DNA from 2 places in the Dietzia cercidiphylli genome. Region 1 is predicted to be linked to the other one. Evidence: riboswitches for the same ligand, from Rfam matches in the RefSeq annotation. Region 1 holds a riboswitch; the other holds the start of a gene.

Region 1 (5,709 bases):
CCGTAGTACGGCATCCTTGACGCATGCGCAGCGTCCTCGGCACCCTCGGCCCTCTCGCGGTCTCCCTCTCACTCGTCGGCGCCGTCGCGGCGTGTACCGCGACCGGTTCCGACGACGCCGGGAGCGCCACGTCCCCCGGCGCCTCCCTCGCGTCGTCGAGCATGCCCTCCGGCTCCGGTTCCGGGTCCGGCGACGCGGCCGGCGGACAGGTGCCGGTGGGCCCGGCCGAGCCCCGGCCCGTACGGGGTTCGGTCGAGGTCGTCCGGACCCTGCCGCACGATCCTGAGTTGTTCACCCAGGGTCTGCAGGTGGTGGGCGACGAGATCTACGAGTCGACGGGTGAGTTCACCCGCTCGCAGGTGCAGCGCCGCCCGCTCGCCGGCGGCCCGCCCACCGTCTCCGTGCGGATGGCGGACGACGAGTTCGGCGAGGGCCTGGCCGTCACCCCGGACACCCTCTGGACCCTGACCTGGACCAACGGGATCGCCCACAACCGGGACCCCCGGACCCTCGAGGTGCGCTCCGAGGTGCCGTACGTGGGCGAGGGCTGGGGCCTGTGTCACGACGGCGAACGGCTGATCATGAGCAACGGCTCCGACCAGCTGACCTTCCGCGACCCCGTCACCTTCGAGCCCACCGGCACGGTCTCGGTGACCTCGGGGGGCACACCCGTGGTCCGGATCAACGAACTCGAGTGCGCGGACGGCACCGTCCTCGCCAACGTCTGGATGACGGACGAGGTCATCCGCATCGACCCCGCCACCGGCGCGGTCACCGCCATCTACGACGCCTCGGCGCTCGAGCGACCCCGGCCGGCCAGCCGGGAGGCGGTTCTCAACGGGATCGCCGCGCTCCCCGGTTCGGAGAACGTGCTGCTCACAGGGAAGTTGTGGCCGACGATGTACGAGGTGCGCCTCATTGGCTGACCGCTCCCCCGGGCCGACCCGTCGAGCCGCGGCCACCGTCGGCCGGGGCGTCCGGCGGGTCTTCCACGCCGACGGGGCCGACAGATCGGGCCTGTCGCAGCTGAGTTACGTCACCGTCGCCAACTTCGCGTGCGACGCGATCCTCGCCGTCGCCCTGGCCAACACGTTGTTCTTCTCCGCCGCCACCGCCGAGTCGCGGAGCAACGTGGCCCTGTACCTCCTCGTCACGGTCGCCCCGTTCGCGCTGATCGCCCCGGTGATCGGACCGGCCCTCGACCGGCTGCGGAGCGGGCGGCGCCTCACGGTGTCGTTGACCTTCACCCTGCGGGCGGTGCTCGCGGTGATCCTCGCGCTCAACTTCGACTCCTGGCTGCTGTATCCCCTCGCGCTGGGGATGCTCGTGCTGTCCAAGACCTTCGGCGTGGTCAAGGCGTCGATCACCCCGCACGTCCTGCCGCCGGCGCTCGACCTGGTCCGGACGAACTCCCGGCTGACGGTGCTCGGCCACGTGGGCGGGTCGTTGATCGCAGGGGCCCTCGCCGGAGCCGTGTCGTGGGTGTGGGGCTCCGACGCGGCCCTGTGGCTGCTCGCCGCGGTGGCGCTGGTGACGGCGTACATCGCGATGACCATCCCCGCACACGCCGAGGCCTCGCTCGACGAGGAGTCGGCGACCCTGCGCGTGGACCGGGGCCGCCCGCTCGTCAGCGGGCTCAAGGCCGTTCTCACCCGGCCGCTGGGCCGTCAGGTCCTGGCCAACCTCTGGGCCGTGTCGATGGTCCGGTTCATGACCGGCTTCCTCACCCTGTTCCTCGCGTTCGTGGCCAAGGCCCAGGAGAACGCCACCGCGGCGGAACAGGCCGGGATGCTCGCGATCGCCGGTGCGGCGGGAGGACTCGGCACCTTCGTGGGGAATGCCGTGGGCGCCCGTCTCCCCCTGGGCCGACCGGGCAGGATCACCACGACGGCGGCGGGCGCAGCGCTGTCGGCGGCGGTGGTCGCGGCGTTCCTCGGCAACATCTGGGCGGCGGCCCCCCTCGCACTGGTGGCGGCGGTGTGCAGCGCGCTCGGCAAGGTGGCGCTCGACGCGTCGATCCAGACGGACATCCCCGACTCCGCACGGTCCTCCGCGTTCGGCCGGTCCGAGACGGCGCTACAACTGGCGTGGGTCGCGGGCGGTGCGCTGGGGGTCCTCCTCCCGCCGGACTTCACTGTGGGCTTCAGCGTGATCTCGGTCGTGGGCGCCCTGCTGTTCGGCCAGTCGCTCCTGACCGCGCGCGGGTCCACCCTGGTACCGGGGCTCGGCGGCAACCGACCCAGGTTCCCCGGAGCGCCACGTGACCCCCGTGCATTCGGCGCGCGCCTGCTCGGCAGAATGGAGGAGTGAGCTCTTACAGCGATGCCCCCGCGTCCGGCACCCGCGTCCGCCCAGTCACCTGGGCGATCCTGGCGTGGGTGATCATCATGGTCGCCGCGATCGTCGGAGCGTGGCAGGGCTCCGCCTCACGTCACGGGGCGGTGCCGGCGATCACCGTCGCCACCGACCGCGACCACGTGGAGGTACTGCCGTTCGCCGCGACGGACCTCGACGGCACGAGCTACACCAACCCGGTGGGTGAGTTCACGGTCACCGGTGAACACACCCTCACGGTGCGGCTGCCGGTGGAACTGCGCCGCGCCACGCTCGACGTCTACGAGATCCGCGCGGACGGGTTCCGCGAATACACCCTCGAACCCGACGGCCCCGGCGAACTACTCATCCCGGTCACCCTCCCTGACGAGGGACGGATCGAAGGACTGGCGCTCCGCGCGGTCGCCCTGGTCTACGCGGCGGACGGCTCCGAGACGATCCTCAGCGGCGAGTGGTCCGTCGGGATCACCTACGCGGACTGAGCCGGCGGGTCACGCGTCCAGTTCGCGGGCGACGGCGCGGAGCACCGACGCCACGCGACCCGACACCTTGTGGTCGGGACGGTGGCCGCGCCGCAACTCGGGTTGGACGGTCGTCTCGAGGACCTTGATCATGTCCTCGACCATCCCGTGCAGCTCATCGGGCGAGTGCCGTGGGCCGCCGCGGGGGGCACGGTCCTGCACGACGGTGGGCTCCTCGTGGACGACCACCCGCAGAGCCTGAGGGCCACGCCGACCGGAGACCATGTCGAACTCCACGCGCTGGCGGGGCCGTAGCGTGTCCACCCCGTCGGGGAGCGCGTCCGACCGGACGTAGACGTCCTCCCCGCCCTCGTGGGACAGGAAACCGAAACCCTTCTCCGCGTCGTACCACTTGACCCTGCCACTGGGCACCGCGAACCACCTCTCCACACGATCGCGCACACGTGCGACCGACATCCACCACGAATGACTCGAGACTACCCTCGCCGAGGCGGTGGCCCGGCGCCCCCGCCGGGCCGGTAGCCTCCCCCGTGTGACCTCCGACGCCCGACCCCCAGCCGACGACCCCGACCCCTGGGCACCCCACGCGGCCGAGCCCGCCCCGGTCCGGCCCAGACGCCGCGGCCTGTTCATCGCGGCGCTGGTCGTCTTCGCCGTCGGTGTGGTGTTCACCGTCCTCGCCGCACTGACCCCGTTCGTCCTGGATCGGGACGCGCCGACCTTCCTGTACCTCGGCGCGATGGTGTTCACCCCGGTCGGGTTCCTCCTGGGGCTGCTGTACGCGATTCTCGGCTCCCGGCCGCCCAGGGTGTGACGGAACCCACCCTCTGGCGAAGTTCCAGGTAACAAGCCGATAACGTCACCTCCCGCCCTCCTGTGTGACCTGGTTTTATCTCAGAATGGTGACGATCCGGCATCAAGCCGCTACTGTTCGGGGCAGACTCGTCAGCGAGTTGGCATCGGACGCACCACCGAACCCCGCCCTGCGGCCGATGCGACATTGACCGTTACCGGGCGGGGACGGGGGACCCGATCAGGGCCCACCTCGGGCCGGCGACCACAGGTCGCCTTGGGGTCAAGCCGCCGCAGGCGGCCGGGCGCACCCGTCCGAACCCGACAGCTCACCCCGTAGGCACAGAGTGAAAAGGACTGACGCGTATATGACCTCGAACACCGGACGCCACCGCGCTGCCGCCACCGCCTCCGCGCCCAGGACGGCGGTGAAGGTCGTCCTCGCGGGCACCGCGTTCTCCGCCGCGGGGCTCGCCCTCGCCCCGGCCGCCAACGCGGCCCCGGACTCCGACTGGGACCGTCTGGCCCAGTGTGAGGCCGGCGGCAACTGGGGGATCAACACGGGCAACGGCTACCACGGCGGGCTGCAGTTCTCGCCGAGCACCTGGGCGGCCTACGGCGGCACCCAGTACGCGCCGACCGCCAACCAGGCGACCCGCGAGCAGCAGATCGCCATCGCCGAGAAGACCCTCGCCGGTCAGGGCTGGGGAGCATGGCCCGCCTGCTCCGCCAAGCTCGGCCTGAACTCCGCCCCGACGCCCCGCGACGTGGCCCAGCCCGCCCCCGCGCCGGCCGCCCCGGTCGCGCCGGCCGCTCCGGAGGCCGTCTCGGCCGCCGAGCACGTCGCGACGCTCACCGCGTTCGCCGAGGGTCGCGGTCTCGCGCTGCCGATCACGGACGGATACCAGGCCAACAAGGATCTCGTCGACGCCGCCTACGCCGAGAACCAGACCGCCGTGGACGGGTTCTTCGCCACCTACCTGGCCAACTGACCCCGGTCGACCCGAACGCGAGAACGGGCCGCCACTCCCTGAAGGGGGTGGCGGCCCGTTCTCGCGTCTACACCGTGCGAGCTACACCGTGCGAGCTACACCGTGCGAGCTACACCGTGTGCCCACGGCGTGCGGGGAGGTCAGCGCGTCGGCACGGACGTGTTGACCACGGTCTCCGGGTGGACGTAGTTCAGGCGCTCCTGCGGCAGGGGGAAGATCTCCTGCCCGAAGGGCGACAGCCCCCCCGCCACGAGCGCAGCTAGTTCGGTCACCGGGTGCTCGCCGAACGAGTCGTCGGGCCATCCCGGGTTGTCGTAGGTCAGTTTCTTGGCAGCCACGTGGTCAGTCTCTCACCTCGAGCCCGATCCGTCAGCAACCGGGTCGGATACCCCCGCCGCCGATACTCACCGCCGGCCGGATCTCACTAGGCTGGTACGGATATGTCGACCTCGCGCACCACGCCCCGACACCCCACCAGCGGTGAACCCGACTTCCCCGCCTGGCTGGCCGGCCTGTCCGACGACACCCTGGTGCGACTGTGCGAGCTGCGCGCGGACGTGGCCTCCCCTCCACCGGCCTCGCTCGGCGTGCTCGCCTCCCGCCTGCGGTTGCCGGCGTCGACAGCGCGCGCGATGGGCACCCTGACGTGGCCCGACCTCCTCGTGCTGGCCACCGCCGCCGCGCTCGGGGCCGATTCCGGCCCGGTGCCGATCGGTGCGGTGTCGGGCCGCCTCGGTGTCGACGACGACGACCCGGCGTTCCGCGCGGCCGTGGACACCCTCCGGGATCTCGCACTGTTCTGGGGCGACCCGGCCCACGCCCGGATCGTCCCGGTCACCGGGGCCGCCGTCGACGCGGCGCCCGTCGAGGCCCCCGTACCCGGGGAACCCGTCGGAGCCCACCTCGACACCGCCTGGAGTGGCCTGTCCGACCGTGCACTGGGCGTCCTCGGCGCCGTCGCCCGCGGCCGTACGCCGGTCGGAGCCCTCGGACCCGCCGCGTCCGAGACCGTCCGCGCGGCGGCCGGGGAACTGGCGGACGCCGGGTTGGCCTCGGTCACCGGGACCGCCGGGGGCGAGGTGGTGGTGCCCCGCGCCCACGCCCTGGAC
Region 2 (5,709 bases), 460 kb from region 1:
GAACGCCAGGACGCCGGCCGCCACGTGGAGGCCGTGGAAACCGGTGGTGATGAAGAAGACGGACCCGTAGACGCTGGACGAGATCGTGGTGCCCTCGAGGTACAGCATGACGTACTCGTAGGCCTGACCGATGAGGAAGACCGTGCCCATGAGGGCCGAGATGATGTACCAGCGACGGAGACCGAAGACGTCACCCTGCTCGGCGGCGAAGACGCCCATCTGACAGGTAACCGAGGACGCCACGAGGATCGCCGTGATAGTCAGGGCGAACGGGACGTTGAGGTGCGTCGGGTAGGAGGGCCAGTCACCTCCCGAGTTCGCCTTGGAGACGAAGTACATCGCGAACAGCCCCGCGAAGAACATCAACTCCTGGGACAACCAGATGATGGTGCCCACACTGACCATGTTCGGCCGGTTCAGCGAATGAACGCGCTGAGCCATTGCCGATCCTGAGTTATCCACTGCGCTCGTCACGAGGCCAAGTATGACCCCTGAGGTGGGCGGAGGCTGCAGGGACCCCCGATTTCGGCGTGTCCCCACAGCGTTTTCGCAGGTCGTTCCTAGAACTCCCCGGTAACCCGTCAGGGGACGCACCCCGTGCAGGGGTATCAGGGCCTTCTCAGGCTCTTCTGCGGCTGGGGGAACGGGTCCCGTGACGGGAGTCCGCGGGCACCGACGACGCGGCTGGTGGCACGATTGTCACTGTGCGGTCGGACGGTGACGGACCGCCGGGATCCAGGGAGAGAGGTCGGGACACGTGGGGAGTTCTGCAGCGTTCGACGAGGGCCGGTCCTGGCCCGGGGTACTCGGCACGCTCACGGCGGGTGAGGACCTGGAACCGGCGGACGCCCGCTGGGCGATGTCCCGGATCATGGAGGGCCTCGCGACGGATGCGCAGATCGCGGCGTTCGGGGTCGCGCTCGACATGAAGGGTGTCACGGGTCCGGAACTGGACGCCCTGTCCTCCACGATGCTCGACTACTCGCGTCGCGTGCCGACCTCCCGGCCCTGCGTCGACATCGTCGGGACCGGCGGGGACCGGCAGGGAACGGTGAACATCTCCACCATGTCCGCCCTCGTCGTGAGCGCCTGCGGAGTGCCCGTGGTCAAGCACGGTAATCGTGCGGCGTCATCGAAGAGCGGAGGGGCCGACGTCCTCGAGGCTCTCGGGGTGGCGATCGACCTGGGCCCGGAGGAGGTCGCCCGGTGTGTCGACGAGGTGGGTGTGGCCTTCTGCTTCGCCCCCGTGTTCCATCCCGCCCTCCGCTTCGCCGCCGCGCCACGGCGGGAGATCGGCATCCCGACCGTCTTCAACATCCTGGGTCCCCTGACCAACCCCGCGGCCCCCGCGGCCAACCTCATCGGGTGCGCCTTCGACCGTCTCATGACCGTGATGGCGGAGGTCTTCGCGCTCCGCGGGCGCTCGGCGCTCGTCGTGCGGGGAGCCGACGGCCTCGACGAGATCACGATGACCGGGCCGACCCGCGTGCTGCGCGTCTCGCACGGCCGGATCGAGGAGGACGAGATCGCCCCCGGCGACTTCGGGATGGCGACGTGCGCGATCGAGGAGCTGCGTGGGGGGGACGGGCAGCACAACGCGGGCGTCGCCCGGGACCTGCTGGCGGGTAAGAAGGGCCCCGTCAGGGATGCCGTCCTGCTCAATTCCGCGGCTGCGCTGGTGGCTTTCGACGGACTCGAGCCGGGAGCTGACCTGGTGACCGCGATGACGTCGGCGGTGGATCGCGCCGCGAGGGCGGTGGACGACGGCGAGGCGGCCGGACTCCTGGACAGGTGGGCGGCCTTCAGCGTCGCGCGGGACTGATCCCTGCTCTGCTCGTCTCCGCGGCCGCCCGTTCGGCTCGATCCGCCCATGCGGTCAGAGTGTGGGCACCGTCGACGGGGAGGGCCCAGCAACCCGCGACCGACACGATGCGGGTGGGTGCGGAGTCGATCCATCTGTGCACGTTCCGGATCTCCGAGGCGCTGGCGCCGGAGAACGGCCCGGGTCCGGGTCGCACGGTCGTGGCGCCCGCCCTGAGTGAGTCGATGACGGGGAGGGGGGCGGCCCCGGCCGGCACGATCCCCGAGGCGGCCAGACGTCCGTGACGCACGACTGCCACGGCCCATGTGCGCGCGGGGCCGGGCTGGGCCAGGACCAGCTCGGGCAGGCCGGCGGTGGCGGCGAGCTCCTGTTGCCGGGTGAGGATCCGGACGAGCGTCGCCGTGCGATCGCGCAACCGGGCCGCGCGCTCGAACGCTCCGCCCGCCGCGATCGCGTCGATCTGGTCGACCATCGCCCTGACGGTCGCGGAGCTCCGGCCGGCGACCAGCGCCTCCCAGTCCTCCGCGTCGGGCGGGGAACCGAGGGTCTCGACGAGGTCCAGCCACGCCGACCTGGCGTCCTCGGATCTCCGGAACGGGCCGAGGGCGGACGGGTGCTCCGGTGTGCGGGTGACCTGTCCACGGATCGCGCGCCCGGAGGGTGGGGAGAGCCACCACCCGCGACGGGGACTCCGCGAGCGCCGGTTGTACGGCGGTTGCAGGGAATCGATGAGCCGCTCCTCGACGGTCCACGCCTCCAGGAGGTGCGCACAGGGCACCGACTCGACACTCGCGGCCAGCCCGACCATCGTGCGCATCCTGCTGCGCGAGTCGGCTCCGGAATAGTAGGAACGGGCCCTCCGCCGCACCGACACGGATGACCCCACGTACAGGGCGCCCCCCGACCCGTCACGGAAGAGGTAGACGCCGGGACCGGTGGTGAGCGCTTCGGTCAGCGCGGCGCGGCGCAGTACCTCGGGGGCGAGGCGGCCGTCGTACGACCGGAGCTCGGTGAGGGTGGCCACCCCGCAGTCCCCGACCCTGGAGATCAGGGCGTGGAGGACGTCGACGGTGGCGCGGGCGTCCTGGAGCGCCCGGTGGTTGGGCTCGACGGTGGATCCCAGATGGGCGGCGAGTTCACCGAGACGGTGTCCGCGGGTCTCGCCACGGTGGAGAATCCGACGTGCCAGGGCGAGCGTGCAGATCGACGGGGGATCCGGCCACTGATGGTCGGTGGAGACGGCAGCCGCCCGGAGGAAACCGAGGTCGAACCGGGCGTTGTGGGCGACCAGGACGGCGCCGCGGGAGAACTCCAGGAACGTCGCCATCACCTCTCCGAGGGTGGGCGCCCCGACGAGGTCGCCGGGGTCGATACCGGTGAGCCTGCTGATGTGCCCCGGCAGGGCACCGTCGATGGCGACGAACGTGGACAGCTCAGCCCGGACCTCGCCGCCCCGTACGCGGACCGCGCCGATCTCGGTGATCTCGTCCGTCCCCGGTCGGGTGCCGGTGGTCTCCAGGTCGACCACGACGAACGTCACCTCGGAGAGCATCGGTTCGAGTTCGTCGAACGCCGCCTGGACCCCCTGGGGCCCGGGCGTGCGGACCGGCTCTCGCGTCGGGGGAGTGGGCATGGTGCCGACGGTAGCGACCCGGTCCGACAGTGGCGGGGCGGACGGTCGTGGCGGAGGCCGGGTGCGGCCCGCCGCCGCGGAGGGGGATGTCGTACCCCGCCGTTACGGTCGGCCTCGAGCCGTAGATCGCGGCCCGGTAACGAATGGGCAACACGCCCAGGACGGAGTGTGATGTAGATCATGTTCTCGATGGACTGCTCACGGTGCCCGGCCCGCCCGCGCCGGTGTGAGGACTGCGTCGTCTCGGTGCTCCTGGCCGGAGAGTCGCAGGTGGACGCGCTTTCCGAGGAGTCGTGTGGGTACGTCCTGGAGCCGGAGGTGCGTTCGGCGATCGAGGTGCTCATGGAGCTCGGAATGGTCTCGACGGTCGAGATCATGGCCTCGGAGACGGCCGCCTAGCGGATGGACTGGACTTCGACGAGATGGTTTCGTAACCTTTTCGAGACCTCGGAAGTCATCACCCGCCCGCCGGTGGGGGGCCGGGGTCACCACCAAAGCGCCAACCACGGTGCACCGGGGAACCACGTTCCACTGGGGTGAATCGCCCGAGGGCCGAGAGGTCCGGGCGTAGGACAGACTTCCGTGTCCGAACCCGTCAGCTAACCCGGTCGGTGTCCAGGAAGAAAGAGGAAATCACTCTCGTGGGAGCCCACAGCATCAAGGCCAACTCGACCGGGCGTCGTGTCGCCACCGCAGGACTGCTCGCGGCCGGAGCCGCCATCGCCGGCGCCGGGACCGCGGCCGCCGCGCCGGTGACCGTCGACGTCCCCGTCGAGCTGCGTCTGCCCGGTGTGCCCGCACAGGTCACCGTCGACCTCCCTGAGGGCATCGCCCTCCCGGCCGGCCTGGCCCAGGCCGCCGCCGCACAGGCGGCCCCCGTCGAGTTCGCCGCCCCGGCGCCGCAGATCTCCACCGGTCAGCGCATCCTCGACGCCGCCAGCACCCGCGTCGGTTCGCCGTACGTCTGGGGCGCCACCGGCCCCAACTCGTTCGACTGCTCGGGCCTGACCTCGTGGGCGTACAAGGAGGCGGGAATCTCCATCCCGCGCACCAGCCAGGCCCAGATCGGCGGCGGGACCCAGGTCTCCAAGGCCGACCTGCAGCCCGGGGACATCGTCGCCTTCTACAGCGGCGCCAGCCACGTGGGGATCTACGCCGGCAACGGCCAGGTCGTCCATGCCCCGTACTCCGGCACCTCTGTGAGCTACGCGCCGGTGGACTCCATGCCGTTCTACGGTGCGACCCGCTACTACTGAGCCGTCTCGCACCACGCACGTCCGCGAACCCCGCCGAACGCCGGTCACGTAACCGGTACCGGCGGGGTTCGTCGTCTGTACCATCTCGGCAACGGAGTCTGACGGTGCCCCCGCCGCGTTCCGCTCGTCACTGAACAGCGATCCGAGAGTGTCACAATTGCCCATGACCCCCAGAGCCCGGCCGGTCGCCCTCATCGTGGCCGCTCTCGTTGTCCTGAGTTCCGGGGTCGTGACGGTGTCGGCTCAGACCGCGGACCCCACCCGGGTGGTGGGGCCGGCGCAGGCGGGGGGCCCGGGGCAGAGCACCGCACGGGCCGGTGTCGATTCGACGGATGACGCACCCGGTGAGGACCTGGCGGAGCTGGCGAGGTTGTCCGCGGAGGCCGGAGCGCTCGGTGAGGAGCTCCATCTGGCGCGCGCGGAACTCGAGCGGGCCGACGCCGAACGGGAACGACGCGAACGCGAGGCCGGGGTCGCCGCCGGGCTCGCCGTGGTCGCCGACGCCGGTGCCTCGCGCGACCAGTCCCTGGTGGATCGACTCGCGACCGTGCGCTATCGCGGGGGCGACACCGGGGCGACACGGGCCGCCGTCCTCGCCGAGAGTCCCCGCGACCTGGTCGACCGGCTCGGAACGCTGCAGCGGCTGTCCGGCACCACCACCAGCGCCCTGGACGCCTCGCGTGCCGCCTCGGCTGAGGCCGCCCGCCTCCGCAGGGACGCGGACGTGGCATCGGAGATCGCGCGGGCCTCGGCCCGGGACGCACAGGGTCGGGCGGATGAGCTCGACCGGCGCTCGGAGGAGATGCGGGCGCGGATCGATGAGGTGAGACGTCGTGTCGACGCCCTCTCGGACGCGCAGCGTGCAGTCTGGGCCGGCGGCCCTTTGGTCCCGCCCGGTTACGTCGCCCCGGCTGTCGACGGCGTCAACACCGCGGCGCTGAAGGTGGCTCTCACCCGGCTCGGTTCCCCGTACTCCTGGGGGGCGACCGGCGCGGAGG

Evidence for each region. Region 1 has a riboswitch for cyclic di-AMP ahead of ABD250_RS06420 (transglycosylase family protein). Riboswitches for the same ligand answer to the same signal wherever they lie in the genome.
Region 2: linked by a shared signal. The riboswitch ahead of ABD250_RS08635 (NlpC/P60 family protein) and the one ahead of ABD250_RS06420 (transglycosylase family protein) in region 1 are both predicted to bind cyclic di-AMP.

Annotation. Positions count from the first base shown of each region.
Region 1 covers NZ_BAAAQG010000007.1:30,493-36,201, reverse strand. Annotated here, with positions in the region: gene ABD250_RS06445 (glutaminyl-peptide cyclotransferase) at 24-926, shown strand; gene ABD250_RS06440 (MFS transporter) at 919-2,310, shown strand; gene ABD250_RS06435 (DUF2771 family protein) at 2,307-2,816, shown strand; gene ABD250_RS06430 (cold-shock protein) at 2,826-3,227, opposite strand; gene ABD250_RS06425 (hypothetical protein) at 3,349-3,630, shown strand; cyclic di-AMP (ydaO/yuaA leader) riboswitch at 3,809-3,965, shown strand; gene ABD250_RS06420 (transglycosylase family protein) at 3,977-4,600, shown strand; gene ABD250_RS06415 (hypothetical protein) at 4,741-4,938, opposite strand; gene ABD250_RS06410 (helicase-associated domain-containing protein) at 5,041-5,709, shown strand, end outside.
Region 2 covers NZ_BAAAQG010000007.1:493,569-499,277, forward strand. Annotated here, with positions in the region: gene ctaE (aa3-type cytochrome oxidase subunit III) at 1-474, opposite strand, end outside; gene trpD (anthranilate phosphoribosyltransferase) at 758-1,822, shown strand; gene ABD250_RS08625 (exonuclease domain-containing protein) at 1,803-3,455, opposite strand; gene ABD250_RS08630 (hypothetical protein) at 3,645-3,854, shown strand; cyclic di-AMP (ydaO/yuaA leader) riboswitch at 3,935-4,083, shown strand; gene ABD250_RS08635 (NlpC/P60 family protein) at 4,097-4,711, shown strand; gene ABD250_RS08640 (NlpC/P60 family protein) at 4,875-5,709, shown strand, end outside.